DNA from 3 places in the Aquitalea sp. S1-19 genome. Region 1 is predicted to be linked to each of the others. Evidence: predicted binding sites of a transcription regulator. Region 1 holds the regulator's gene; each other region holds the start of a gene.

Evidence for each region. Region 1 encodes FNR, which switches genes on or off when oxygen is low (the NO sensors DNR and NnrR bind a similar motif). Its sites were predicted from a motif close to TTGATNNNNATCAA; they were not measured.
Region 2: a site for FNR is predicted at 2,795-2,808, ahead of pflB (formate C-acetyltransferase). Genes of this name have one in related genera too.
Region 3: a site for FNR is predicted at 1,964-1,977, ahead of ubiU (ubiquinone anaerobic biosynthesis protein UbiU). Genes of this name have one in related genera too.

Annotation. Positions count from the first base shown of each region.
Region 1 is NZ_RJTZ01000046.1:5,098-14,916, reverse strand. Features, by position in the region: gene EGI20_RS08750 (DEAD/DEAH box helicase) at 1-1,591, opposite strand, end outside; gene EGI20_RS08745 (hypothetical protein) at 1,705-1,899, shown strand; gene EGI20_RS08740 (inositol monophosphatase family protein) at 2,242-3,030, opposite strand; gene EGI20_RS08735 (RNA methyltransferase) at 3,184-3,948, shown strand; gene EGI20_RS08730 (DUF1853 family protein) at 3,926-4,828, shown strand; gene fnr (fumarate/nitrate reduction transcriptional regulator Fnr) at 4,875-5,621, opposite strand; gene hemN (oxygen-independent coproporphyrinogen III oxidase) at 5,734-7,140, shown strand; gene EGI20_RS08715 (hypothetical protein) at 7,242-7,367, opposite strand; gene EGI20_RS08710 (TrpB-like pyridoxal phosphate-dependent enzyme) at 7,366-8,724, shown strand; gene EGI20_RS08705 (GGDEF domain-containing protein) at 8,787-9,719, opposite strand.
Region 2 is NZ_RJTZ01000078.1:6,150-15,968, reverse strand. Features, by position in the region: gene pflA (pyruvate formate-lyase-activating protein) at 1-381, opposite strand, end outside; gene pflB (formate C-acetyltransferase) at 459-2,714, opposite strand; gene EGI20_RS12245 (formate/nitrite transporter family protein) at 3,049-3,879, shown strand; tRNA gene EGI20_RS12240 (tRNA-Ile) at 4,092-4,168, opposite strand; gene rpoD (RNA polymerase sigma factor RpoD) at 4,213-6,129, opposite strand; gene dnaG (DNA primase) at 6,185-7,972, opposite strand; gene EGI20_RS12225 (GatB/YqeY domain-containing protein) at 7,982-8,428, opposite strand; gene rpsU (30S ribosomal protein S21) at 8,545-8,757, opposite strand; gene EGI20_RS12215 (RelA/SpoT family protein) at 9,094-9,819, opposite strand, start outside.
Region 3 is NZ_RJTZ01000036.1:222-10,040, forward strand. Features, by position in the region: gene EGI20_RS07390 (U32 family peptidase) at 127-894, opposite strand; gene ubiU (ubiquinone anaerobic biosynthesis protein UbiU) at 899-1,906, opposite strand; gene EGI20_RS07400 (pilus assembly protein) at 2,211-5,393, shown strand; gene EGI20_RS07405 (GspH/FimT family pseudopilin) at 5,438-5,926, shown strand; gene pilV (type IV pilus modification protein PilV) at 5,943-6,455, shown strand; gene EGI20_RS07415 (PilW family protein) at 6,452-7,210, shown strand; gene EGI20_RS07420 (pilus assembly PilX family protein) at 7,214-7,690, shown strand; gene EGI20_RS07425 (type IV pilin protein) at 7,707-8,117, shown strand; gene EGI20_RS07430 (type IV pilin protein) at 8,173-8,580, opposite strand; gene EGI20_RS07435 (pilus assembly protein) at 8,625-9,819, opposite strand, start outside.

The DNA of each region.
Region 1 (9,819 bases):
GGTCAGCCTCGCACGCCAGCGTGGCACAGCCATCCTCCGGATTGCTACGCTTGTACTCCTCGACCACGGCCGAGAACATGGATGCAATCTTCTTCGAGCTGATCTTGTGGGTCTTGGCGTTGCTTTGATATTCGATCACCTGGCAGAAGGCCACCGCACGGCGCATCGGGTCGCTGTCATCAGTCAGATCTTCATGCGTATCTTGTTTGGCCAGTGCCTTCCAGCAACCGACGATCTTGGCCGCATCTTCGACCTTGATCTGGTTGTCGTCATCTCTAAGCAGGTTTTGCAAGCTGCGGCTGACATGGGCTTCGTCCATCGCCAGCACGATCACCTTGTAATCGACCAAGAGGCCGGCCTTGACCGCCTCGCTGAAGGTGATGGTAAACAGCTCTTTGCCGAACAACTCTTCATCATCCATGGAACACAGTTCCACATCGCCTTTGTCGGCGGAAGCCTTGGCGCTGTCCCCGTAGATGCGTGGTGTGGCGGTCATGTACAGGCGCTTGCTGGAACGGATATAGTCCGCGTCGTGCACCCGGACAAACGCGCTTTCCTCTTCGCCATCGAAGGTCGCGCCGGTGGTGCGGTGAGCTTCATCACAGATAATCAGATCGAAGTCGGCCAAGCTGTGTGCTTGCTGTGCCTGGCTGATCACGTCGATCGAGTGGTAGGTGCTGAACACCACGCTCATATGCGTGTCGTCGTGGCGCTTGCCCATTTCCAGCGCAAGGCGAGACGGCTCAGTGGTGGCGGGGTAGCGTAGTTCGTGGGCGAAGGTCTGTACCGCATCGTCGTCCTTCTTGCGCTTCTTGCCCACATCGCTGTCTGAACACACCGCGAAGCTATGCAAGGGCGTTTCGCTCTCTTGCGTCCACTCGGTCAACGTCTGCGATAACAGCGACAGACTGGGCACCAGGAACAGCACCCGCTTGCCGGCACCGGCTAAAGTCTCGGCAATCTTGAGGCTGGTAAAGGTCTTGCCGGTGCCGCAGGCCATAATCAGCTTGCCGCGATCCGCACTGGCCAGACCTATCTCGGTGCACTTGAGTGCACGCTGCTGATGGTCACGCAGCTGTTTCTTGGGCTTGATCACTGGTGCAGAATGGGCGTGATACTGGCTCCAGTCGATCTGGCTGTCCTCCAGCGCCTGCAGGTCGATTTTGTTGACCGGCGGTTGCTGGTTCAGTAATGCGTCTTCGGCGTTGTCGCCCCAATGATTAGTCGTGGTAACGATAATGCGGCGGGTAAACGGCTTCTTGCCCGAGGCGGTAAAGAAACTGTCGATATCGGATTTCTGAACCTTGTAATCTTCAGCGTAGAATTTGCACTGGATGGCGTGGATCTCGTCAGTGCCGGCGGTCTTGGCCACCAGATCAATCCCCGTATCCTTCTTAGGCAACCCTTGCAACGCAGCCCAGTCGGCGTAGGTCCACACCTCGCTGTACAGGTCACGGTAGGTCGGCTCGTTGCGCAGGTAGCAGACGAACAACTCTTCGAAGTAAGTGCCTTTTTCGCGTTCGGAAACGGCAGCCTCACGGAAAGATCTAAGTAGGTTTTGAAGCGGGGTAGCAGAAGCAGGTAGGGTCATAAGGCACGCAGACAGGTAAATTTGAAGTTCTATCTGCGCAGCTTAACAAATTACCGCCGTTCACCCAATCTGCGGTTATGTGAAATGAATTTATCTTCAGTGAGGAGTGTGACGTGCCTACACTTTCTATGCGACTGAGACTGCTCTTCTACCTGATCGGCGTCTCGCCATTCGTGCTGACTGCTTGCTGGCTATTCTGGCCTCACTGGCAAGAGATTGCCGTTGGCAGTCTGTTTCTGGGGTGTACATTTACGCTGGGGGTGGTGGTGGTCGACGCTCTCTGGCGATTGCTGGGATGGAAGAGGTGAGGCTGTGATTTTTATGTTTTGCGTTTAAAAAGCACGATCAATTTGATGTTTATGTATGAATAATATATCGGATATATCAGATTTTTCAGAAATTTCAGGACAAAATCAGGACAAAAGTGTTTAAAACCGTAACCACAAACAGTGCTGCAGTCCTTGCCAGGCAAGTGATTTAGACTTTATTGGTGTGTAGACTTGGATATTGCTGCATCATCGGGGTGTGGGCTGCGCTCATGCTGGTCTTCTGGGCTAGGGGTGACAAAGACGACAACGCCCCGACTGGCGGGGCGTTGGGCGTGCTGATTTTACGTCAAGCCGGCAATACCGTCATCCGGCATGCGCGCTTCAGGCTACATGCGGTGCGATGATGTGCAGAAGCTGCGCCAAGACCTTAGGGCTGGCGGCAACGATGTCGCCGCTTTCCAGCCAGGTCTGCTCGCCCTTCATATCGGTCACGATGCCGCCGGCTTCCTGTACGATCAGGCTGCCTGCCGCGATGTCCCACGGCTTGAGGTTGAATTCGAAGAAGCCGTCCATGCGGCCGCAAGCCACATTACACAGGTCAAGCGAGGCTGCGCCTTCACGACGGGCACCGGCACTCTTGGCGATGACATCTTTCAGAATGGCAAGGTAGGTGTCGATCATGCTCTGGTCCACGACCGGGAAACCGGTGGCGATCAGGCATTCGTTCATCTGAATGCGCTTGGAGACGCGGATGCGGCGCTCGTTGAGGAAGGCGCCTACGCCGCGGCTGGCAGTGTAAAGGTCGTTGCGGCTAGGGTCGTAAACAACGGCCTCGATGACCTGACCCTTGTGGGCCAGCGCGATGGAAATGGCGTATTGCGAGTGGCCGTGCAGAAAGTTGGTGGTGCCGTCGATCGGGTCGATGATCCACTCGTATTCGGAGGCGCCCATGCCTTTGGCACCGGACTCTTCTGCTAGAATGGCGTGCGACGGATAAGCCTCGAGAATGACGTCGATAATGGCCTGCTCGGCGGCACGATCCACGTCGGTCACGAAGTCGTTTGCACTCTTTTTCTCGACGCGGATGATGTCGATATTGTGCGATGCGCGCTGAATCACGCTACCTGCACGGCGGGCAGCTTTTACCGCGATATTTAGCATCGGATGCATTTGCATGGACGGCCTCTACAATCTGGACGCAACAGGCACGCGGCTCACCAACGCGCGCCGTGCCTGCCACTAACAATTTCGGTTAAGGAACAAAAAACCCCGACGCATTGCGCGGGGTTTCATAATGGCCGGCATTCTACTCGTAAACAGCTGATGAATAAACCCCAAGTCCCTGATTTTTTGAAGAACATTCGGGTCGTTCTGACCCGTACCAGCCACCCGGGCAATATCGGCTCGGCCGCACGCGCCATGAAAACCATGGGCCTGACCCGGCTCTATCTGGTTGAACCCAAAGTCTTTCCCAGCCCCGAGGCGGATACGCTGGCTTCCGGTGCCGTCGATGTACTGGAGCAGGCCACCGTGGTTGCATCTCTGGCCGAGGCGCTGAGCGGTGTGACCGTAGCCTGTGCATTGACCAGCCGTCGGCGCGAACTGACGACGCCTTTGGCGGTGCCGCGCGAGGCGACGCCGGAACTGGTGGCGCGTGCGCAGGCCGGCGAGCAGGTCGCGCTGGTGTTCGGTAATGAAACCTTCGGTCTGTCGATAGGCGAAGTCGAGCAGTGCAACCGGCTGGTGACCATTGCCGGCAACCCGGATTATTTCTCGCTGAATCTGGCCATGGCGGTGCAGGTGATGTGTTACGAGCTGTTCAGTCACAGCGGTTTCGAGATGGACTATCTCAAACCCGCAGGCGAGCCGGCGACACTGGACGAGGTGGAAGGTTTGTGCGGCCATCTGGCGCAGGCGATGGACGATATCGGCTACTTCCGCCGCCGCAATAGCGAGCGCTTGATGCGGCGCATGCGCACCCTGTTTGGCCGTGCCGGCCTTGAGCGCGATGAAATCGATATCCTGCGCGGTTTTTGCAAGCAGATCGAGCGGGTGGCGGCCGAGCATGGCAAGATCGAACGCAGCTAGTTCCTTGCACCTGCCTTACGCGCATCCGGAAGTGCGCGATCTGGCTTTTTTGCTGTGTGCACCGCCTCCGGTGCATTTCGGCCCGCCTTGCCCGCGTGCCCGCCTGCTGGGGGCAGAGGGTCTGGCCTGTCTGGCTGAGCTGGATAGGGATCCTGCAGCCTTACTCTCTTGTCTGGCGGCGAGTCCGCGTTTGCGTCTGGGGCATTATGCCGAGCAGCTTTTGTTGTTCTGGTTTCACTTGCGGCCGCATATCGAGGTGGTCGCGCATGGCCTGGCCTTGCGTGATCAGGCGGGGCTGACGCTGGGTGAGTTTGATTTTTTGTTGCGTGTGAACGGCGAACCCTGGCATCTGGAGACTGCCAGCAAGTTCTATTTGCAAGCGCCGCAGGCGGGGAGCGTATTGATAGGGCCGGGGCTGAATGATGCCTGGCCGCTCAAAGCGCATAAACTCACGCAGCAACTGGCGTTGTCGGATCATGCTTGTGCACAGGGGCTGTTGCCTGCCGATTTTTCCGCTTGCCGGCGCGAACTGTTGCTGGCGGGCTGGTTTTTCTATCCGCCAGATTTTGTGCCGCTGGATGCGGGGCTGACGCGGGGCTGGTGTGCGCCGCTGGATGAAGCCTGGCCGCGCACGCATGCCGCTACGCGCTGGGTGCATCTGGCGCGCGAGCGCTGGCTGGCTCCTGCACAGGTACAGGAAGAAGATACGCAGGATGAGGCCGGATTGCGCCAGCACTTGCAAATGGTAGCGTCACCGCAACTGCTGGCCGAGCTTAAGCAGGACAGCGACGGGGTCTGGGGCGAAGTGGCGCGCGGTTTTGTGATGCCGGCTTCCTGGCCGGATGCCGCGCGACTGGACGCATTACTGGCGCGGGTATGAGCTGGGGGGCGGTGATGGCTTGCCTTTAATCAGGCAAAGCCATCACTTAATGGCTTTGCGCGTGGATGCAGCCCGAGATCAGGTTCTTCAGCTCATCGGTCTGGTATAGCTGGATATGCTTGTGGTCGACCTTGATCCAGCCTTGCTGCTGGAATTTGGACAAGGTACGGCTGACCGTCTCCAGCTTAAGACCGAGGAAGCTGCCGATTTCTTCGCGACTCATGCGCAGGATAAAGTCGTTGGCGGCAAAGCCACGGGTAGCCAGACGCGAGGAGACATTCAGCAAGAATGCCGCCAGACGTTCGTCGGCTTTCATATTGCCCAGTAACAGCATAATGCTCTGGTCGCGTACGATCTCGCGGCTCATCAGGCGATAGAAATGATGCTGCAGGCTGGGACTGTCGCGGCTCAGGCTTTGCATGCGGGTAAATGGCAGCTCGCAAACTTCGCTGTCTTCCAGCGCTATCGCGTCACAGCCGTGGACATTGGCCGAAATGCCATCCATACCCAAGAGCTCCCCCGACATGTGAAAGCCGGTGACTTGTTCACGACCATCCTGGCTGGACATGCAGGTCTTGAAAAAGCCGGTACGTATGGCAAACAGCGATTTGAATGCTTCACCGCTGCGGAACATGTACTCGCCGCGCTTGAGGCGCCGGCTTTGACGGATCACGGCATCCAGCTGGGCAAGCTCGTCGCGGTTCAGCCCGACAGGTAGGCACAGTTCACGCAACGTGCAGTTAGAGCAGGAAACCTTGAGGGCGTGCAGATGACTGTTGTTCTGTTCTGGCATACGTAAGATTCAATGCTCTTTCAGGAGAAGCTTGACGCTTGTCAAAGCGGGGTAGACATAGCTGTGCGAATTTACCACTCTGCCAATAGATTGACCACCGGTATCGGACATTATGAGCGCCGCCCAAATTTTTTCGCCATCCCGTTTCGAGTTCGACCGCAAGCTAATAGAACAACTTGACGGCTCCGGCCCCAGATATACCTCCTACCCGACGGCGGATCGTTTTGGTCCGGCTTTTGGCGAAGCGGATTATCTGCGCGTGTTGAGTCAGCGCCGCATCGGTGCCAACCGCAAAGCCATATCATTATACGTGCATATTCCGTTTTGTAACACCGTTTGCTACTACTGCGGCTGTAACAAGATCATTACCAAGGATAAAGCGCGCGCCGATCTCTATCTCGATTACCTGGAAAAGGAAATCAAGCTGGTCACTGCCGCCATGGGCGGTCGCGAGCAACTGGTGCAGCTGCACTTCGGTGGCGGCACGCCGACCTTTTTGTCGGATGCGCAGCTGGAGCGGCTGATGGGCATGCTCAAGGCGCATTTCGACTTCAAGCCTGAAGGCGAGTATTCGATCGAGATCGATCCGCGCAAGGTCGGGCGCGAGACGGTCTTCAAACTGGCGGCGCTGGGCTTTAACCGTATGAGCGTCGGTATTCAGGATTTCGACCCTGCCGTGCAGCAGGCGGTGAACCGCGTGCAAAGCGAGGAAGAAACGCTGGCGGTGATTGCGGCGGCGCGCGAAGCCGGCTTCAAATCGGTGAGCGTGGATCTGATCTACGGCCTGCCGCTACAAACGCCGGCCTCGGTGGCGGCGACTTTGGCCAAGGTGATTGCTATTTCGCCGGATCGGGTGGCGCTTTATAACTATGCGCATCTGCCGACCGTGTTTATGCCGCAGCGCCGTATCAATGAAGCCGAGCTGCCCTCGGCTGCGGCCAAGCTGGATATCCTGCAAAGCTCGGTCAAACAACTGGCTGATGCCGGCTATGTGTTTATTGGCATGGACCACTTTGCCAAGCCTGAGGATGACTTGTCGCGCGCTCTGGCCGAAGGGCGTTTGCAGCGCAATTTCCAGGGCTATTCCACTCACGCCGATTGCGACATGATAGGCCTTGGCGTGTCCTCTATCGGCAAGGTGAGGGCCAGCTTTGTGCAGAGCGAGAAGGATATCGAGCAGTATTACGCAGCACTGGACGGCGGGCATTTGCCGGTGATGCGCGGCTATATGCTGGACAGCGATGATATCCTGCGCCGTGCCATTATCCAGGCGCTGATGTGCCGCTTCTCGCTGTCGGTGTCGGCGATAGAAGAGGTTTACGGCATTAATTTCCGTGAGTATTTTGCCGCCGAACTGCCGCAGCTGGAGACTTTGCAGCAGTTGGGACTGCTGAGTTTCGATGGCGATTTCATTATGGTCGAGCCGCGCGGACGTTTCCTGATCCGCAATATCGCCATGGTGTTCGACCGCCATTTGCGCGAGCGCAAGACGCAGGCGCGTTACTCCAAGACCATCTGACGGGTGTCATGCCTGATGTCTGCCGCCGGCTTTTGAGTCCGGCGGTTTTTTTTGTCCAGCCTTTGAGCAAGACGCTGGCGGCTTGCACTGAAAGTTGAATGTCATGTAGTCTGGTTTGGTGCTTTTACCGGATTTTTCCCATGACTTGCTGCCTTTTCCATCTGCCGGGCTTTGCCCATGATGTGATTTGCCTGCACCGCTTTTAGACTGACGAGGATACCGCCCATGCTACAGACCAAGTTCCTGCTTCCCGATAACGAGATTCCGACCCACTGGTACAACGTGGTGGCCGATATGCCAAGGCCACCCGAGCCGGTGCTGGGCCCAGATGGCCAGCCGCTCACCCCTGACGCGCTGTCTGCGATTTTTCCGCAGGCATTGATCGAACAGGAGGTCAGCCGTGAGCGCTGGATCGAAATTCCGCAAGAAGTCCGCGAGCTGTACCGTCTGTGGCGTCCGACCGCCTTGGTGCGCGCGCGCCGGTTGGAAGAGGCATTGGGTACGCCGGCCAAGATATTTTTCAAGTACGAGGGCGCAAGTCCGGCCGGGTCGCACAAGCTGAACTCGGCCATCCCGCAGGCGTATTACAACAAGCAAGAGGGCATTACCCGGCTGACCACCGAAACCGGCGCCGGGCAATGGGGGAGCTCCTTGTCGCTGGCCGGCGAGATGTTTGGTATTGATGTCCGTATCTATATGGTCAATGTCAGCTACCAGCAAAAGCCGTTCCGCCGCTCGATGATGCAGACCTGGGGCGGCGAGGTGCTGGCCAGCCCGAGCAGCCTGACCACGGCCGGCCGCGCAGCATTGGCCGAGAATCCTGACAATCCCGGCTCCTTGGGGCTGGCGATTGCCGAGGCGGTCGAAGAGGCAGCCAGCCGCCCGGATACGCACTATGCGCTGGGTTCGGCCTTGAACCATGTCTTGCTGCACCAGACCGTGATCGGGCTGGAGGCGCGCAAGCAGTTCGAACTGGCCGGCACCTGGCCCGACATGATTTTTGCGCCTTGCGGGGGCGGCTCCAACTTTGGCGGCGTGGCTTTCCCGTTCTTTGCCGACAATGCGGCAGGGCGCAAGCAGGTTCGTCTGGTGGCGGTGGAGCCCAGCTCTTGCCCCAGCCTGACCCGTGGCCATTATGCTTATGATTTTGGCGATTCGGTCGGCCTGACGCCGCTGATGAAGCAGTACACGTTGGGGCATGACTTTATGCCGCCATCCATCCATGCCGGGGGCTTGCGTTATCATGGCGCCAGCAGTCTGGTGTCCCAGCTTTTCCATGAGGGGCTGATCGAGGCTGTTTCCGTGCCGCAGCTGGCGACCTTTGAGGCGGGCGTTGCTTTTGCCCGCGCCGAGGGACTTATTCCGGCTCCCGAGTCTTGCCATGCCATCCGCGCCTGTATCGATGAGGCTTTGCGCTGCAAGGAAAGCGGCGAAGAGAAAACGCTGTTCTTCAATCTGTCAGGCCATGGCCACTTCGATATGGCAAGTTACGACAAGTATTTGAGCGGTGCGCTCGAGGACTACGAGTATCCGCAGGAGGCGATTGCTGCGGCCCTGGCCCGTTTGCCACAGATTACGGCCTGATCTGCGTCTGCCATGGAAAACGGCCGGTTTGACCGGCCGTTTGCTTTTGTTTCCGCCAGAACTCAGGGCTGGCGTGCCAGTGTATTGATGCCTTGGGCACGGGAGCGTGTCAGGGCAAGATCAAGGCGGGAGAGCAGGTGTTTGTGTGAGCTTTCGCCCTTGCGTAAGGATGACAAGCCGACACAGGCGGCGGCCGAGCGGTTTTCACCGGCGACCTGAAATTGTTGGTGGCTCAGGCTGGCGATCAGACGCCGTGCGGCGCGGGTCGCACCTTGCATCTGGGTATAGGGCAAAACCAGCAGCAGACAGCCATCTTCGCGCCGGGCAATCAGGTCGCAGTCACGGGCGCTTTGCATGCACAAGCTGCCGGTCATGCGGCGTATATAGCCTGCGGTATCGCTATCCAGCTCATGATTGAAGCTGGGTATGCCTTCAATGGAAATCAGCAGCGCAGACAGTGAATGGCCGTAACGGTTGGCGCGGCCGACTTCATGGGCCAGCCCGGACAAAAGTGCCGGCATGCCAAGTACGCCACTGAGGTAATCATCGGCATCGGTGATGCGCGGCTCATGCTTGAGCTCCTTGGCTAGCTTGAGCACGCGTTCGCAGACCTGCCGTTCGCTTTCCAGCAGGCGGCCCATCATCAGGGTTTCACTGCGGTCGGAAAAGCTGATGGCCAGAACCGGACGCAGAAAATCGACTTCCCGTAATGATAATTGGGCGCTGAACTGATGGCCGCCTTTGGCCTTGAGGACCAGTTCTTCGTTGTACAGCATGCCTTGCTGCGCGAGACGGGCCATTAAGCTTGCTTCATCGCCCGGATCGGCCAGATGGCCGAAAAACGGCTGACCGATGAGGTCAGCACGCGGGATACCCAGTAAGATGGCGGCTAGCTGGTTGGCGGCAAATATTTTGCCATCAGCCGGCGTTACCAGCACCAGAGCGCCCTGTACAGTATCGATCAGGGCTTGAAATGCGCGTTCGTCTGCCAGCATGCTTAATTCCTCCTGTCATTTTGGTAGTCTAGACTGTGCAGTAATGTTTGCAGGAGAAGTAACGGGTATGTTGATGGACTGTAGTGTTGAAGGGACAAGC
Region 2 (9,819 bases), on a different contig from region 1:
GTGCAGATAGCCCTGGGTGTCCAGCGTGGTATGCAGACCGAAGCGTTCTTTAGCGCCCTTGAATACAGCACCGACAAAGTCGGGCTGCATCATCGGCTCGCCACCGGAAATGGTGACGCCACCGGCAAATTTGAGGAAGCCTGCGTAGGGTTTTAGCTCGGCCAGCGCATCCTCCACGCTCATCTCGCGACCGTGATGCAGCTTCCAGGTGTCCGGGTTATGGCAATACAGGCAGCGGAACTGGCAGCCCGAGGTAAAGAACACGAAGCGTACGCCCGGGCCATCGACGGCCGCACCGGTTTCCAGAGAATGGATAAAACCCTTCACTTCTGTGCGTTCGGCCACAAAGTTGACGGGTATTTCGGTAACAGGCGTAGTCATGAATGTCCTTGATATAAATGACAGCGGGCGGCTTGCGCCGCCCACCAGAAGCAGCTTCCCTGATGGGAAGCTCAGGCTTACATCTTGCCGTGGAAGGTGCGGTTGATCACGTCCAGCTGTTGCTCACGCGTCAGCTTGACGAAGTTCACCGCATAGCCCGACACGCGCACGGTCAGCTGTGGGTACTCTTCCGGATGTTCCATCGCATCGATCAGCGTGTCACGGTTGAACACGTTGACGTTGACGTGGAAGCCACCAGCGGCAACGTAGCCATCCAGGCAGTTAGCCAGGTTACGGATACGCTCTTCAGCGGTGTGCCCCAGCGCATCCGGCGTCGCCGACGATGTCCAGCTGATACCATCCAGTGCCGCGCTATAAGGAATCTTAGCAACCGAAGCACCGGAAGCAACAAAGCCCTTCACATCACGGCCGTTCATCGGGTTGGCACCCGGCGAGAACGGCTCGCCCGAACGGCGACCGCATGGCGTGTTACCGGTCTTCTTGCCGTACACCACATTGGAGGTGATGGTCAGTACCGACTGGGTCGGGGTCGCATTACGGTAGAAGTGAGGCTGGGCCTTAATCTTCTCCATAAAGGTTTCGGTCAGCCATACTGCGATGCTGTCGGCACGGTCATCATTGTTGCCGTAAGCCGGGTATTCGCCTTCGATCTTGTAATCGACAGCCAGGCCGTCTTCATTACGGATCACGTGAACCTTGGCGTGCTTGATCGCGGACAAGGAGTCAGCAGCCACCGACAAGCCAGCAATACCGCAAGCCATGGTGCGCAGGATATCGCGGTCGTGCAGCGCCATCTCGATACGCTCGTACGAGTACTTGTCATGCATGTAGTGGATGGTATTCAGCGCATCGACGTAAGTCTCGACCACCCAGTCCATCATTGGCAGGAACTTGGCCATCACTTCGTCGTAGTCGAGTACGTCGCTGGTGATAGGCTCGAAACCACGGGCCACGGTTGCACCGCTCTTCTCGTCCACACCGCCGTTGATCGCGTACAACAGGGTCTTGCCCAGGTTGGCACGGGCACCGAAGAACTGCATCTGCTTACCGATGGCCATCGCCGATACACAGCAGGCGATACCGTAGTCGTCGCCCCACTTCGGACGCATCAGATCGTCGTTTTCATACTGAATGGCCGAGGTGTCGATAGACACTTTGGCGGCGAAGTCCTTGAAGCCACGTGGCAACTGAGTCGACCACAATACGGTCAGGTTAGGCTCGGGTGCCGGGCCCAGGTTGTACAGGGTATTCAGGAAACGGAAGCTGTTCTTGGTCACCAGGGTACGGCCATCCAGACCCATACCGGCGATGGACTCGGTCACCCAGGTCGGATCACCCGAGAACAGTGCATCGTAGTCCGGAGTGCGCAGGAAGCGCACGATACGCAGCTTGATCACCAGATCGTCGATCATCTCCTGCGCCTGCTCTTCATTCAGTACGCCGGCCTTGATATCGCGCTCGATAAAGATATCGAGGAAGGTCGACACGCGGCCGAAGCTCATCGCGGCACCGTTCTGCTCTTTCACTGCGGCCAGATAGGCGAAGTAGGTCCACTGGATCGCTTCACGCGCCGTCGCGGCAGGACGGGCGATATCGTAGCCGTACTTGGCAGCCATGACTTTGAGTTCGTTCAGCGCGCGGTACTGCTCGGAGCACTCTTCACGCAGACGGATCACGTCGTCGGTCATCGGCGGCTTGATTGCCATCCAGTCCTTCTTGCGCTCGGCCATCAGGAAGTCGACGCCATACAAGGCAACACGGCGGTAGTCACCGATGATACGGCCACGGCCGTAAGCATCCGGCAGACCGGTAATCACGCCGGACTTGCGTGCAGCCAGAATAGCCGGCGTGTAGGCATCGAACACACCCTGGTTATGGCTCTTGCGGTACTTTTCCCAGATCTCTTTGACCATAGGATCGATCTTGAAGCCAAAGGCTTCCAGACCATTTTCAACCATGCGCAGGCCGCCGTTAGGCATGATGGCGCGCTTGAGTGGCGCATCAGTCTGCAGACCGACGATCAGTTCATTCTTTTCATCGATATAACCGGCATCGTGTGCGGTAATGCTGGCGCCACGATCAGCAGATACATCCAGCACGCCACGGGCGCGCTCTTCTTTCAGCAGTACGGACAGCGTGTCCCAGATGCCTTGGGTACGCGCGGTGGCGCCGGCCAGAAAGGCTGCATCGCCCTCGTAAGGGGTGATGTTGTTCTGGATAAAGTCGCGCACATCCACGCGTGCCTGCCAATCACCGGCAACGAACTCTCTCCATGGGTCAACAGCCAGCATTTCCTTGTTTGCAGCGTCCATCTTTTGCGTCTCCTAGTTCATCTTCGAACATGATATGTAACAAATTGAATACATATTAAGTCGAAAACGAAAGCGATTACTTGATCTACGTCAAAAACAAATTTCTCCACGCAACGAAAATAGCGGCTGGTAAAATTTATATTTTGACGTTACTCATTGATAGGAAAGGATTTTAATACAAAAGTAACGTCAAACACCAGTCTGACTCTGACTGAAAAAAGACAACAAGCATCAAGCCGCGAACGAATCAGGCTAAAAACAGTTTCGAAAACGCAAAACGGGTTTTCAAAACGTCATAAAACCCGAAACAACTAAACCACTCACCGATAACACCATGAGCCATACCTACTCTCTCGACTATGTCGCCCAGCAAGCCAGTGCCAAACGCACGGTTCTACGCACCGCTACTGCCCGCTATTTTCTTTCTGCTGCCTTTGCCGGTGCACTGATTGCCCTCGTCCTCGCCGTCAGCATGCGACTGGGCCAGTTGTTTCACAGCAATGGCTCGCCTTACTACGCCATCGCCTACTCCGCCTTCTTCGGCACGGCACTGGTTGCCATCATTGTCTCCAAGACCGAACTGTTTACCAGCAATGTGATGTACATGACCTTGGGCAAACTGACCGGTCGCGTCAGCAGCGGCGAAATGCTGGCGAGTTGGAGTACGGTCTACTTCGGCAACTTGGCCGGCATCTTGCTGTTTACTTTGGTATGGATGCAGACCGGCGGCCTGGGTGACTACCCTGCCGACCATGTGGCCAGCCAGATTGCAGCCGTCAAAACCGGCGCGCCGTTTATGAAGATTTTCTGGAAAGGGGTGTTGTGTAACTGGATCATCTGCCTGGCCGTCTGGCTGCCGATGAAACTGGAAAACGAGATGGCCAAAATCGCTTTGGTGTTCCTGCTGGTATTCGCCTTCTTCTTCTCCGGCTTCGAACACAGCATCGCCAATATGGCACTCTTTAGTCTGGTCGTCGCCCATGCACCCGAAGCACTGTCGTTCGCCGACATCATGCACAACATGCTGCCGGCAACACTGGGCAATATCGTTGGCGGCGGCATCGGCGTTGCCTTGCTGGCCTTTATGCTAGAGCGCCATACGCTAAGCACGCCTGCAGCGACCACGCAGAAACAGGCCGACAAACTGAACCCGGCTACCTCCTAAGCTTTAAACCATCACCTCCACGCGCTGGCGCGGAGGTGATGCGCCTTACACCTATTCCCCGCCTCTCCTGCAAGGCTTTCGCGCCAAGCGACCCGCACCAAGCCACAAGCAAGCACAGACCACACATCGCATGACCACACCTCAGCTAAGCGAAAAAGCAAAAGGGGTTTGCAGCCTAAGCTGCAAACCCCTGATTTTGCTATTCAAATTTCTGGTGGGCCCTATCGGACTTGAACCGATGACCAAAGGATTATGAGTCCTCTGCTCTAACCAACTGAGCTAAAGGCCCGATCGCAAGCGATTATACCAGAATTTCCGGTAAATGCAGCTTACTTACTGACCATTTGGCTCGTTATCGAGAAAGCTCTTCAGCCGCTCGGAACGGGTCGGATGGCGCAGCTTGCGCAATGCCTTGGCTTCAATCTGACGGATACGCTCGCGTGTCACATCAAACTGCTTGCCCACCTCTTCCAACGTATGGTCAGTATTCATGTCGATACCGAAACGCATACGCAGGACTTTGGCTTCGCGTGGCGTCAGCGACTCGAGAACCTCCTTGGTCGCCTCACGCAAACTGGAATACATCGCCGCATCCGAAGGGGTGATAGTCACCGCATCCTCAATGAAGTCGCCCAGATGAGAATCGTCATCGTCACCGATAGGCGTTTCCATCGAGATCGGCTCCTTGGAGATCTTCATGATCTTGCGGATCTTCTCTTCCGGCATTTCCATGCGCTCGGCCAGTTCGGCCGGATCCGGCTCGTGCCCGGTTTCCTGCAAGATCTGGCGGCTGATACGATTCATCTTGTTGATGGTTTCGATCATATGCACAGGAATGCGGATCGTACGCGCCTGGTCGGCAATCGAACGGGTAATCGCCTGACGAATCCACCAAGTTGCATAGGTCGAGAACTTGTAACCGCGACGGTATTCAAACTTGTCCACCGCCTTCATCAGGCCGATATTGCCTTCCTGAATCAGGTCGAGGAATTGCAGACCGCGGTTGGTATACTTTTTGGCGATCGAAATCACCAGACGCAAGTTGGCTTCGATCATCTCGCGCTTAGCCAGACGCGCCTTCTTCTCCCCCGCTGCCATCTGGCGGTTGATTTCCTTCAGCGCCGGAATGGTCAGCACGGCGCGCAACTGGACATCGGCCAGACGGGTCTGACGCTCGATAATCGCGTGCTTGAAGCGCTCCAAAGTTTCGGACCAGGCCTTGCCGGATTCGATTTCCTTCACCACCCAGTCAACATTGATTTCGTTACCAGGGAAGCTCTTGATGAAGTGGCTACGGTCCATACGCACACGCTGCACGCAGATATCCTGAATTTCACGTTCATGCGAACGCACTTCAGCGACCAGCGAGCGCAGGGAGTCACACAGGCTTTCAATCTGGCGCGTAGCAAAACGCACCTGCATAAAGGCATCGGTGATCTGCTGCTGACAAGCCTGGGCGGCCTTGGCATCGGATTTCTGCAGCGCGGCGGTCAAGCCGGCATATTGCACGCGCACATCGGCAAAGAATTCGATCGCCTGCAATTTGAGCGCAAGCAGGTTAGCGGCATTGATGCTTTCAGCGTCGGCCTCTTCGTCTTCCTCTTCCGGCTCGTCATCATCCGGCATTTCGTCGTCTTCCGGCTCGGAAAATTCGGTCTCTGCCTCAACGCTGGCATTCGGATCGATAAAGCCATCAACAACTTCGTCGATGCGCATCTCTTCACACTCGACCTTGTCCATCAGCGCCAGCACTTCGGCAATCGTGCCGGGGCATGCCGAGATGGACTGGATCATGTACTTGAGGCCGTCTTCGATCCGCTTGGCGATTTCGATTTCGCCCTCGCGGGTCAGCAACTCAACCGTACCCATTTCACGCATATACATGCGTACAGGGTCGGTGGTGCGACCGAACTCGGCATCAACCGACGACAAGGCGGCCTCAGCTTCTTCAACCGCATCCTCGTCGGTGACCGCTGCCGGTGCATCGGTCATCAGCAGGGTATCAGCATCCGGCGCCTCTTCGGTCACCCGGATACCCAGACCACCGATCATGACGATGATATTTTCGATCTGCTCGGCGTCGGACACGTCTTCCGGCAGATGGTCATTGATTTCAGCGAATGTGAGGTAGCCACGCTCCTTGCCCAGCGCAATCAGCTGGCGCAAGCGCTTGCGCTGCTCTTCCAGGCTCAACTGAGGATTGTCCTGGTTGTCCTGCACATCTTTATCGATTTTGGGGGAAGCCGCCATTTCGTTTCCTGCTTGAAAAAAAGCCGAAAAAAACAATTGAGTATATCACAGCCCGTTATTTCAACGGATTGTGTACCGCCCGCGCCGCCATGCGGCGCATCAGTTCCTGCAACAAACGTTTATCTTCATCACTCAGATGCTCAAGCCCGCGCACCGACAATTGCCGGTATAGCGCGTCATCACATGCATCCATCATTCTGGAGAAGCCGCTCTTGAACATATCCAGATCAAACTCGTCCGGATTGGCAAGTTCTGCCGGGTCCCGCAACGATGCCTGCAACACAGAGTCAATCTGCGATTCAAACGATGTACCACGAAAATTCTCGGCCAATTGCGCACTAGTCGGTGTGCTGACACAAGCCTGCGCCCGCTCGATCAAGGCCGCCAGACAGGCTATATCACCCGACAAGGGCAGACTATCACGCACCTCGACTTCATTGGCCCAAGCCGGATTCATCACCAGCCACTTGATCAGACGCCGAACGGTGGACATCACATCCGGCTGCGCCGATTGGCGCGGCAAACGGTATTCGCGCCGGCCACGCGCTGGTGCCTTGCGCTGGCCGGTCATCATATCGAATTCGTCGACCTCCACACCCACCAGTTCGGCCAGACGCTTGCGGATAATGAAACCCAAGGCCGGCGCCGTAATCTGCGTCAGCAAAGGCATGGCTTGCTTGACCAGATCGGCCCGCCCCTCCGGGGTGGACATATCAACCCGCCGCGTCAGCTCGCGCGTCAGATAACCTGACAAGGGCACACTGGCTTCGCTAAGCTGGCGCTCGAACGCCTCGGTGCCGTACTCGCGGATATACGAGTCCGGATCATGCGCCTCCGGCAAAAACAGAAAACTCAAAGACTTGCCGTCGACCAGGAACGGCAAACTGTTTTCCAACGCCCGCCAAGCCGCCTTCTGTCCGGCTTTGTCGCCATCAAAGCAGAACACGACCTGATCGGCGTGTTTGAGCAACTTGCGCACATGCTCGCCAGTCGTTGCCGTGCCCAGTGTCGCGACCGCATAAGCCACGCCATACTGCGCCAGCGCCACTACATCCATATAGCCTTCGACCACCAGCACGCGGTTGTGCTCGCGTATCGCCTGGCGCGCCTCATACAGACCGTAAAGCTCGCGCCCCTTCTCGAACAGCGGCGTCTCCGGCGAGTTCAGGTATTTGGGCTCGCCCTGACCCAGCACCCGCCCACCGAAACCGATGATGACGCCACGCTGGTTACGGATGGGAAACATCACCCGACCGCGGAAGCGGTCGTAACGCTTACCTTCATCACCTGCGATCACCAGCCCCGCTTCGACCAGATATTCATCCTGGTAATCAGGCACAATCGCGGCCAGATTTTGCCAGGCATCGGGCGCATAGCCCAAGGCAAAGCGCGCGGCAATTTCGCCGGACAAACCTCGCCCCTTAAGGTAACTGACGGCAGCAGGCGAAGATTTCAACTGCTGCTTGAAATAAACCGCAGCAGCGGCAAGGATTTCTTCAAGCGACAAACGACGCGCACGCGCTGCTTGCTCTGCCTGCGGATCTGCATGCCGCACGTCCGGCACCGGCATGGACACACTATCGGCCAGCACGCGCACCGCATCGACAAAACCCAGCCCCTGATACTCCATGACAAAGCCGATGGCCGAGCCATGCATGCCACACCCAAAGCAATGATAGAACTGCTTGGACGGGCTAACCGTAAAAGAGGGAGATTTTTCCTTATGGAACGGACAGCACGCCAGGTAATTCTGCCCCGCTTTTTTCAGCGGGACATAACGATCCACCACGTCAACAATGTCGACGCGGGTCAGCAGCTGATCGATAAAATCCTGCGGGATCATCCGCGCACCTTAAGCAGCAAGGCGGGCCTTGATCAGAGCCGACACGGCGGCCATATCGGCACGGCCAGCCAGTTGCGGACGCAATAGCGCCATAACCTTGCCCATATCCTGCATGCCGGCAGCACCGCTGCTCTCAACTGCAGCTTCAATCAGTGCATTGATTTCAGCAACGCTCAACTGCTGTGGCAGATAATCGGCCAGCACGACCATCTCGGCCTTTTCCTGCTCCGCCAGGTCCTGACGGCCACCCGCCTCGTATTGCGTTACCGAGTCGCGGCGCTGCTTGAGCATCTTGTCGACCACCGCCACGATGGCTGCGTCGTCCAACTCGATACGCTCATCGACTTCCTTCTGCTTGATCGCAGCCATCAACAAGCGAATGGCGGACAAACGCACGGCATCTCTGGCCTTCATGGCCGTCTTCATGTCGTCAGTGATACGTGATTTCAGGCTCATATCGTGCTTTCAGAAGAGACAGCGGCCGACATGAAGCCGGCCGCAGAAATGCGGAACTACAAAAGGCAAAACCGCAGACAAAGCCTGCGGTCCTGTAAATCAACCGTACGTAAAGCTTAGAACATCTTTGGTGGCAGCTGTTGGCTACGGATGCGCTTGTAGTGGCGCTTCACAGCAGCAGCAGCTTTACGCTTGCGCTCGGTGGTTGGCTTTTCGTAGAACTCGCGCGCACGCAGTTCGGTCAGCAGACCGGTTTTTTCTACGGAGCGCTTGAAACGGCGCATTGCTACTTCAAACGGTTCATTCTCTTTTACGCGAACAGTCGGCATCGACAGGGATCCTTAAAATCTTGGGTAAGCTAAATGCTTGATAAAACCGGTATTTTAGCAACGGAATCCTTTTTGATAAAGTCCTGGATTCCGAAGTTCGTCATTTGAGTGCACCATGCACGACAAACGACTGAAAAAATCACCCCCTCACTAGGAGAAATGGTGTTGCAATTGGTCGAAACAAAACGCGGCCAGCGTAGATGCCGGGTCGGCCTCGGCCATCGGCAGCACGTACTCGAAAGTGCGGGCTTCACGCAGGGCTGAAACTTATACCGGACTCGCAGCAAAAAGTCGAGGCCTATCCGTGCCTGGTGTTATTACGGTACAGCAGGCGCGTCACCCGCGCTTAGCACTAATCACGCTGCCTAACTGCCCCACGGCAGCAAGAACCCGGTCAAGATGAACCAGATCACCCACCTGCAGGCGGAAATGGATATGGATATACCCCTCACCCGCCGAGCCATCCTGCGTGTCTACGCTTTCGATATTGGCAGCAGCGCCGGAGATTGCCGATGCGATATCGGCTAGAGTGCCGCGTTCATTGCGCGCCAGCACGCTGACCGTCACCGCAAACATGCGATCCCGCTGCGTATCCCAGGTTACTTCCAGTAATTTATCCTGATCGAAACGCCGGATATTGGCACACAGGCTGCGATGGATAATCAGCCCCTGCCCCTTGGCAATCGCACCGACAATTTCATCACCCGGAATAGGGCTGCAACACGTAGCCAGCTGTATCGTGCCACTCTCATTGCCACGAATGGCAATGGCCGACACACGCACCAACTCGCCGGACTTGCGCCCGGCAAGCTCAACCAGACGCCTCGCTACGGCGATAGGCAGCAACTTACCCACCCCGACCTCCGCCAGCACCTCGCGGAACGAGCCCAGATTATCGCCATACAGCGCCATATACTCGCCCTGCAGCGCATCAACGTCAGCCAGCGGCGTCATCACCAGAGCTCCCAGTGCCTGCTTAAGCAGGCGCTCACCCAGCAGCGATGCTTCGGTGGTCTGCAAGCTCTTTAAATAACTGCGTATGCACGAGCGGGCTCGGCCGCT
Region 3 (9,819 bases), on a different contig from region 1:
AAGGTGTCTCCTGTATTGATAATGCCGGCGGGTCCGCACCAGTAGCCATCAACGGCTTCCCCGGCGTGTTTGCCTTTCAGGCTCTCCATGGCGGCGTTTGCACTTTGCGTGCCGGCGATGACGGCGCTAAAGGGCTGTGTGGGCCGACTGCGGGCTGACGCGTACCGCCGTCACCCCCATCGCGTCCATTTCGGCCAAGTGCGGCAGCAGGGCATGGCAACCGTCGGACATGGTCTGGATGCCGTTGATGGTGAGAAAGCCGGCGCCCTCGCGGGTGGCAAGCTGCAGTCCGTCCGGGTAGTCCAGGCATTTGAACTGGCAGTCGTCTTTCTTCAGGTTGTAGTGGCGCGCGGTAAAGCAGCGTGCCGAGAATGCCAGCGGCAGGCGGCCCCAGGCAAACACCTCGGTTTCAAGTTCGGGCCGGGTGGCCAGAATAGCGGCCAGCGTGCTGCGATCCATCTCCACCGGCGGCAGCCAGCGATACGCGCCCAAGCGCTGCATCAGCGCCAGCGTGCTGCTGTTGTAGACATTCATATGGGTGCCGGCGACAAAGGGGATGCCGGATTCGCGTGCCAACTTGGCGGCGCCCAGATCGTTGACTTCAAGGCGCACGCGGCCGTTGTCCACCAGCTTGCGCAGGCGCTTGAGGTCGGATTCGCTCTCCAGCAGTGCCTGGCAACTGAGCACCACATCTTTGCCGGCATCGGCCAGCTGGTGCGCCAGCGTAATCCAGTCGCTGCTACGCAGTTGCTGGCGGCGCGAGCACACCGCTTCGCCCAGATAAATCGTGTCCAGCGGCCAGCCGGCCGCTTCTTCATAAAACTTGAATACCTCGGCGCGCGACCAGAAAAACAGGATGGGGCCGAGGGTGAGCTTGAGATTAAGTGCGGTCATCTGATTATTTCCATGGCCGGTTGTAAGCGCCCAGCGTCTGCTGCTGGCCCTCGGCCAGCTTGCCAAGCGCCGCCTGCCATGCAGGCTTCACCGAAAAGCGCTGCATCTCGCGCCCAGCCGTATCGATGGCTTCGCGCAGCGTCTTGGTGACCTGTGCCACATAAGCCGGGCTGCGCTGGCGGCCTTCAACCTTGATGGCCGATACGCCGATATCGATGATTTGCGGCAGCATCTCCAGCACGTTCAGGCTGGTCGGCTCTTCCAGCGCGTAATAGGTGTCGCCTTGCACTTCGAAGCGGCCCTTGCACAGCGTCGGGTAGCCGGCCGGCTCGTTCTGGCCGTACTGGTCGATCAGGATATCGTTCAGGCGGGCGCTGGTGGTGGTGCCGTTTTGCTCCCAGCGCACGAACTTGGCCGGAGAGCAGACACCGTGGGTATTGGGCGACTCGCCGGTGGCGTAGCTGGACAGCAGGCAGCGCCCTTCCACCATCACGCACAGGCTGCCGAAGCCGAAGACTTCGATTTCCACATCGGTATGGCGGATCACATGGCCGACCTGATCCAGCGTCAGCACGCGCGGCAAGACTGCGCGCTGCACGCCGAACAGATCGCGCGCAAGATTGACCGCCTCGTAATTGGTGGCCGAGCTTTGCACCGACATATGCAGGCGCAGGTTCGGGTGGCGGCGGCTGGCGTAATCCATCAGACCGAGGTCGGCCAGAATCACCGCATCGACCCCCAGATCGGCCGCCTGATCGACGGCGCGCTGCCAGCGCGAGATATCCACGCCTTGGGCAAAGGTGTTGATCGCCATCAGCACCTTGCGCCCCTTGTCGTGGGCGTAGCGGATACCGGCCGTGGCGGATTTTTCGTCAAAATTCAGCCCGGCGAAGTTGCGGGCATTGGTTTCATTCTTGAGCCCCATATACACCGCGTCGGCACCGTGGTCGATGGCGGTCTTGAGGGCGGGCAGGCTGCCGGCAGGGCAGACCAGTTCGGGTAGCTTAGGCATGCGAAACAGGCGTAATCATAAACCCGCCCACGGTAACAGCATGGGCGGGGATGCGACTTGTTCTGGGTCAAGGGGGAGGCAGGTGGAGGGCGAGTTAAGCACGCCCTAAATTAGAGTGGTGTTGTGTTTTTGGTATATTTGCCAATTTTGTAATTGCCAAATGAATTTTTAAAATCAAAAGAATATACAATTCAAAAAATTATCGCAGTTCAATTGCAAATGCTGACAAGTGCCTGCAATCAGGCTCTTGCTGAGTAGATTAAATGCGAATAAAAACAAGGGGGTAAGCGTGATGAAACTATTCATGAATAGTTCTCTGGTTCTTGGCGGTGCGGTTCTGAGCAGTCTATTGCCTGGGGCCGCTGTTGCCGGTCCTTACCCCGCACTACCACCTTCGCTCTCCACCTCGGTTGCCCCCAATGTCATGCTGTTGCTGGATACCTCCGCCAGTATGCTGCAGGACAGCTCCAATCAGTGGCTTCGCGGGGATCTTTGTTCTGATATTGCAAGTAACTGGGGCAGTTGCATTAAGAACGATACCAAAAAGTTTCGTACCATCATCGACTCCGAAGTCTCTACTCCAAACAGCAAGATGAATATTGCCAAGCGGGTGTCGAGGAATCTGATCGACAGCAACCCCCAGCTACGCTGGGGCGTGTTCTCGTTTCATGATAAGCCGACGAGTATAGGGGGCGATGAGCGGGGAGAGGGCGGGATACTGCGTGCCGCAGTTCGGGATGGTTGGGTCGAAAGTAACAGGACGGCGCTGAAGGCCGCAATTACTGCGCTCAATGGCCGAACGGCTACTCCTTTGGGTGAAGCCTTGCTGGAAGTGTCCCGCTATTTCCGTGGTGAAACTTCCCTATATGACAAGCAAACCGGGAACTACACCAGCCCTATCCAGTATCGTTGCCAGAAAAATTTTGCCATCGTGATTACCGATGGGGATGCTACTAACGATGAGCAGTTGCCGGGTAGCGGCTTGGCTACGATGGCTTATACCCGCTATGGCGCGGATGGAAGCGCACAAAGTGTAAATTTTAGCGTATGCACTGATCAAGGGAGCAATTGTCCTAATGCTTTAGAGGGGACTGGGGGGCTTACCACCCCAGGGTTTGGTGATAAAAATAACAGGCCCCGTGCCATCCGAGACGTGGCTAAGTATGCACTCGATGCCGACCTAATCACAGGAACTCGCAATGATCTCGATGGTAAGAGTTATGACGATCCCCTTTTTAAGCTACAAAACCTGATCACCTATACAGTTGGTTTTTCCACTTTGAATAATGTACTGCCCGCGGCGGCGGCGGTGGGGGGCGGTAACTATTACAAGGCCGATAATGAGGCAGAGTTAGCCCGCAGCCTGAATGCGGCTATTTCCCAGATCAATGCATCTACGTCTAATGCTGGAGGTATAGCTGTTGCTATCGATGCGGCTTATGCTGGCAATAAGGTATATCAACCTGTATTCAACCCCAAGGGGTGGTATGGCGAGTTGCGTTGCAAGATGCTGGGCACTGATGGCAGGGTCAGTGGTGATTGCACTGTTCCTCAAGCTATTTTTCCTTCACATGGGAACCGTAATATTTATACCAGCCATCAGGCTGATGGATCTGCGGTGACTGCGGCCATTGAGTTTAAAGATGCTGCCAAACTAGCAGCCTGGCAGCGACAAGCACTGGCTCCTCCATCCGGGGATGTTCAGACGGCCCGCAATGTTATCAACTTCATTCGCGGGCAGGAAGGGATTGCGGGCTTTCGTACCCGTACGTCTTTACTGGGCGACATGATAGGCGCGCAACCTGTTGTGGTGGGTAAGCCTACGGGTAGCAGTAGTGACCCAGCTTATGCGGCATACAAAACAAAAAGTGCAGCGCGCAGTCTGGTTTTTATCGGTGCCAACGATGGCATGATGCATGCTTTTGATGGAAATAGTATGCAGGAGTTGATGGGGTACGTCCCGGCCGCTGTATATGAAAATCTGAGTGATTTGACCAAAGCTAATTACGGACTATCAACTGGTACACCGCATAACTGGTTTGTTAATGGCTATGCTCGTCAGGCCGATGTACGCATCGGCAGTGCTTGGAAAACGTTGTTGGTCTCTGGTTTGGCCCAAGGTGGACGGGGCTATTTTGCACTCGATGCATCAGATTCTGCACAGTTTAATACTGCTGCTGCGGTGCGCTGGGAGCGCAATAGTCGGCAGGATATCGACATGGGGCATACCTTTGGTTCTCCTTTGATTTACAACGTGCGCAACGGAAACAACACGGCCATCCCCGCCGTTATCCTGAGCAATGGTTACAAAAATAGCGCGGGTATTGCTACAGATACTTCAGCCTTGTTTATTGTCAATGCCGACAATGGTGCAGTATTGCAAAAAATTACGGTGCCTAGCAAGGGGGGGCTGTCCTCACCTGCTGGAGTCGATTTTGGTCAAGATGGTGTACTTGACTATGTCTACGCAGGGGACATGAGTGGCAAGTTGTGGCGCTTTGACCTGACCGGTGCAGCACCCGCTGATTTCAAGGTCGAAACCACACCTTTGTTTGATGCTGGTACGAACCAGCCTATTGTGATGCGTCCGGCCGTATTGGCAGTAAACAGCAAAACCGATAGCACGCCTATTGGCAATCTGGTGCTGTTCGGTACCGGCAAGCTGCAGACGGATGCAGACCGGAGCGATACCAGTCAGCAAAGTTTTTATGCCGTACTCGACAAAATGGATACAGCACCAATAACAGTCAGCAAGTCAGCGCTGCAAATGCAGAGTGTGACCGATACCTTGGATAAAACCTCCGCCACTGGCATGGTGGTGACTTATCGGCAGTTAAGCAATAACACGATTGACCTGACCGATCCTGCCGAACTTAAGCGTGGCTGGTATCTCGACTTGCCGGAAAGCTCCGAGCGCCTGATTACATCGCCACTTTTGTTACTGGATAAATTGCTGTTTGGCACCGGGGTTCCGCTTGCCAGCGAGAAGTGTCTGCCCGGTGGCAGGGGGTGGATCATGGGAGTCAACCCATTGACAGGCGGGGTGGTCAAAAATAGGGCTGGTGCAAAAGGCAGGGACTACAGTTTTATCGACCTGACCGGCGACAAGAAATCCAGCGCTGCGGATATGGTGGATTTCTCCTCGGGCAAGAGCTACATCAGTGGCTTCAGCCTGTCAGGGATACCTACCGAGCTGACGTTCCTGCAGAAAAACGGTTACACCTATACAGCACCAGCGAATGCCGGTACTGCTTTGGGGGATGTCGGCAACTCAGTGGCTTTGCAGGAGGCTAATGCCATGGCGGTTTACACTGGCAATGCTGCCGCGGGCACCAGTGCTGGTAATGCGATGGCCAGGCCTCTTTCCAATGGTGAGGGCCAGCTTTTTGTCCCCCAGGTCGGCAGGGATAAAGTCCATGAGGAAGAACTCAATAAAGGGGCGCAGGGAGCCAAAATAGAAACCACGCTCTGGTGGGAAGTGTTGTGATGCAAGTCTCGGTGCTTGCGCGGGGTTCTGGCGGGGAGACCGGCGTGACCTTGGTGGAGTTGGTCATTGTACTGGCGATACTGGCCGTTATGGCGGCAATTGCCGTGCCTAATATGAGTCAGTTTTTGCGCGAAGCCCGGCTATCCTCACAAACCGACTTATTGGCATCGTCATTGCAATTGGCCCGAACCGAAGCCATCAGGCAGCGGGTGAATGTAACGGTCTGTCCGATGAGTAACCCTGACAGTGGTAACGCCTGTTCCGCCAGCGCCGCTGATTGGGCGCGGGGCTGGGGTGTAATGGATCCTGCCGGGACGATTTTACAGCGTGTTAGTGTCAGCACCGGTGTCTCGGTCACACCTGCGGCTATTGCGGGCGTACAGCCCGTGGCGGTTGTTTTTAATCGGAGCCAAGGTAGCACACCACAGGCCATTTCTTTGTCTTTATGCGCGGCAGGTGGCACACAAAGGACCGTGAATGTGTTCTTATCCGGGCGTATTGGCCGGCAGCTGGATGCCACAGCTTGCCCTTAGTCCACAGTGAGATAATATGACTCAGCATAAACGGCAGACCGGCCTTTCCATGATTGAGGTGATGGTGTCGCTATTTATTATCGCGCTTGGGCTTTTGGGGTTGGCATCGCTGCAGTCACGCACCCTGATGTATAACCAGAGTGCCTATCAGCGAACTATTGCAGCAGATTTAGCCAATGATCTGGCTGAGCGTATTCGTGCCAACCGCACGCCTTTCCTGCTGGATGACGATGCGGCTAGTGATATGCCTCTCCCTACCCCCCCCGACTTTTCCCAATGTACTACGGCAAGTTTGAGTAGTACGCCTCCGGCTTGTGCTGCCCAGGTGAATGGGCGCAGCACGTACCTTGTCGTCGCTGAAATGGCTGAGTGGAATCGGATGCTGCAAAATCAGCTGCCCCAAGGGCGCTTCGCATTGGCTGCCGTCACGGGCGCTAGCACGGGTTTTTTGCGTTACACCCTGACCATCAGTTGGCGTGATGATCATGCTGCCGGTCTTGATAGCAACTACACCGTGGTGATCGAATGATGCAAAAGCGGTGTAGCCAAGGCTTTAGTCTGATCGAGTTTATGGTGGCGTTGGGTATTTCCTTGCTAGCACTTTTGGCGGTCAGCGAGCTTTATCTCAATTCACGGCAGACCTCGCGTTTGCAACAGATGCAAAATGTTCTGAGCGAGGAAGGGCGTTTTGCGATGTCTATGCTACAGCGTATTGTGTCACAGGCTGGCTTCCACCCTGTAACTTCGGCTGGTCTCGTTAACCCCGTTACTGCCAATTCTGCGGCTTCGCTAACAGTAGCCTTTACTCAGCAGGACAATAATATGTTGAACTGCAGTGGTAATACTGCCGTGGCTGGCAATCACAATCTAACTATTGCGGCTGCCAACAATATGTTGACCTGTACAGCGGGTGGTGCTGCCATACCATGGATTGCACCAGTGGTTGGTGGGCAGGGGGTTGAACTGGTAGATTTCAATCTCAGTTATGGTGTGGATACAGGCCCGGCTACCGACCCTGCTTTTGGTTGTGGTGATATGGTGGGGGGCAATCGGCGTGGCGACTGTATTGCCGATAATTATCAGGTGCCTGCAGTTGGTGCCGCGGCTCAACTCAATATCCGTACTGTCAAAGCCTGCTTCGTACTGCGTACTGCCACGACTGATAGTTCGGTAGTTAAACGGGCTGCTGTGACAAATTGTGCTGGTGCCGATATTGCGGGTAGTCAAAATGACCAACGGTTGTATCGGCTGTACCGTACCACCATTCTGCTAAAGAACCGCTAAACCATGACTTATGTTCAATCTAGGCAGCGGGGTTATGTACTGGTAGTAACCCTGATTATTTTGCTGGCGGTGACTGTACTGGTACTTAATGCCAGCCGTAGCTCCATTATGGGGGAGCGTATGGCGGGCAACCAAATGGACAGGGCTAGTGCCAAACAGCTTGCAGAGTTGGCTGTGCGACAAGGTCAGCGCTTCTTGCAGGCGAATGCCGAAATTTGCCTGACCGGTTGTAGAACAGCTAATGGCCCTAATGCAGTATGGAATGGTGTCGCACTCCCTTCTAATGCGGATTTTATCGTGGCAAACTCTGAGCCTAGTACAGATGCACGTGGCCGCTATCTGATACGCCAGCTTCCCAATAATTTCCGTCCTGCAGATAAAACCGACTGTATAGCTTACAGCGTGATGGGACGGGGGGTCGGACGAGATATCCGTACAACCGTATTGATCCAGACCATTACTTTTGTCTGTCCTGCCTGAGCATGGAGTACTGAGCATGAAAGCCCGTCCCCTTTATGTACATCCGTATGGTTTTACTCTTGTTGAGGTGATGATTACCGTTGCTATCATCGGCATTTTGGCAGCTATCGCTTACCCATCCTACACTGCACATGTGGTCAAAAGCCGCCGCATTGATGTACAGCGACAGTTGGTGGCGCATGCTCAGGCATTAGAACGTTTCCATAGCGTGAATGGTAGTTATTTGAATGCGGCAGGGAATGCTTGCGGTGTTGCTGATCCAAATAGTGCCGACTATGCCATAGCTACAATTTGCGCTAATGGCAATACTTTTACGATTACTGCAACGCCTGATACAGCTCGTTCCCAGCGTAGTGATGGCAACCAGACTTTGACGCAAAGCGGAGCCCGAGGAGGAAGCGTGAGTGGCGGGCAGTGGGCGCAGTGAGATTGTTAGCACCGGACAGTTATTCACCTTGCCCCTTTGCGTAGGATTCTCTCTATTATCCCCAGCACCCCGCCACGCCCACTTGCGAGTGGGCGTTTTCCATGGCTTTTTGCCCGAAATGGTTGAGCGTCAGCGTGCCGCATTCGTCGCCGGCCATGGCACCCGCAGCGCGTGGTACGGCTTTGAGGATATAGCTGCGGCCATCGCTCTTAAGTTCGATCAGGTAGCGTGCCTGGCTGGCGGGAACGTCGCGTGGCGATTGTGCCAGTTCGGGCGGGATGGTGTAGTCATCCCCGGCCGGTGTAAGGGCATAGCTGTTGCTGAGCGTGCGGTTGCGCTCCAGCTGCTGCGCGTTTTGCTGCAGTACGGCGCCCGCATCGGTGCGCGCCGCGCGTGCGACATAGCGCTGGTAGGAAGGCAGGGCGACTGCCGCGATGATGCCGATGATGGCGACGGTGATCATCAGTTCGATCAGGGTAAAGCCGGTCTGTTGCGGTGTGCGTGGTTTCACAGTATCTGCTTCCAGTAGATGCGTTTGAGCTTCAGTTGGCCGGTCGGCGGCGGTAGCGGCACACCGATATTGATCAGCTCGATCTTGCCGGCGGTGCCGCTCACATAGACTGGCGCCAGACCCGGGGTGGCCGGATTTTCGACAAAGGTCGGTGCGGTGGGGATGCCGACGGCAAGCCGGATGCCGCTGGCGCTATTGCCGCCTATCTTGTCCTTGCTGTCGATCACGCCGTCACCATTGAGATCGAAGGTGGAATCCAGCGTGCGTCCGCCGCTGTCGGCGCGCAGCGCCATCAGCCAGCCGTCACCGCCGGGTACACAGGGGTCGGTGGAGGGCAGCATGGTGGTAAACAGGATGCGGCCATGATTGAGCAGCGGGGTGGTGATCACCCGCTCGCCGCTGTTGCGGCTCAGGCTTAGCAGCCAGCCGTATTGGCGGCTCCAGTCGACGCTATGGCTGCTGGTCTTGCGCAGCACGGCGCCGCCCTGGGTGATTTCTTCTTCCAGCGTTTGCGTCTGCAACTGGGCCGCGCCCAGGATGATGCCATTGTCGCTACCCTTGTCCTGCACCGCGTAGAAGGCCTGAACCGCCTGATCGTTGATATCGGATGGCCCCAGATAACGGCCGCTGCCGAAGTAGACCATATTGCCATTGCCTTGCGGATGCGGGCCTATCAGCGGCGCGGTGGTGATGGCTTGCCCTGGCGGGGTGATAAATAGCGGCTTGCCCTGATTGGCGGTTTTCCAGGCAGCCGGTGTGCTGGCCGACAGGTCGAATTTCCACAGTTGCCCTGCCAGATCGCCGGCGTAAGCGGCATCGGTCACGCCATCCTTGTCCTGATCGTAGAGGGTGATGCCGGCCAGCCCCTGATCCTGGCCCAGCAGGATCTTTTGCAGCAGTTTGCCGTCGCTCAGGCGCACGACAAACAGTGCCGACCTGGCGCTGTCGTAGCCGCTGCCGAACACCGCCGCCCAGTCGCCATTATTCAGGCGTGTGATTTGTGGCTGGCCATAGCTGTAGCCGAGGTCAGGGTCGGTGAACTGCCACAGCACATGCTGGCTGGAAAAATTGTCCGGGTCGCTGACATTCAGCGCATAGACCGCCCGTCCGCCCTTGTTCAGCCCGCTCACCAGTACCGTTTTCCAGCTGCCTCCGTAGTAGGCATCGCCCAGTGTCGGGCTGCCGTCCACC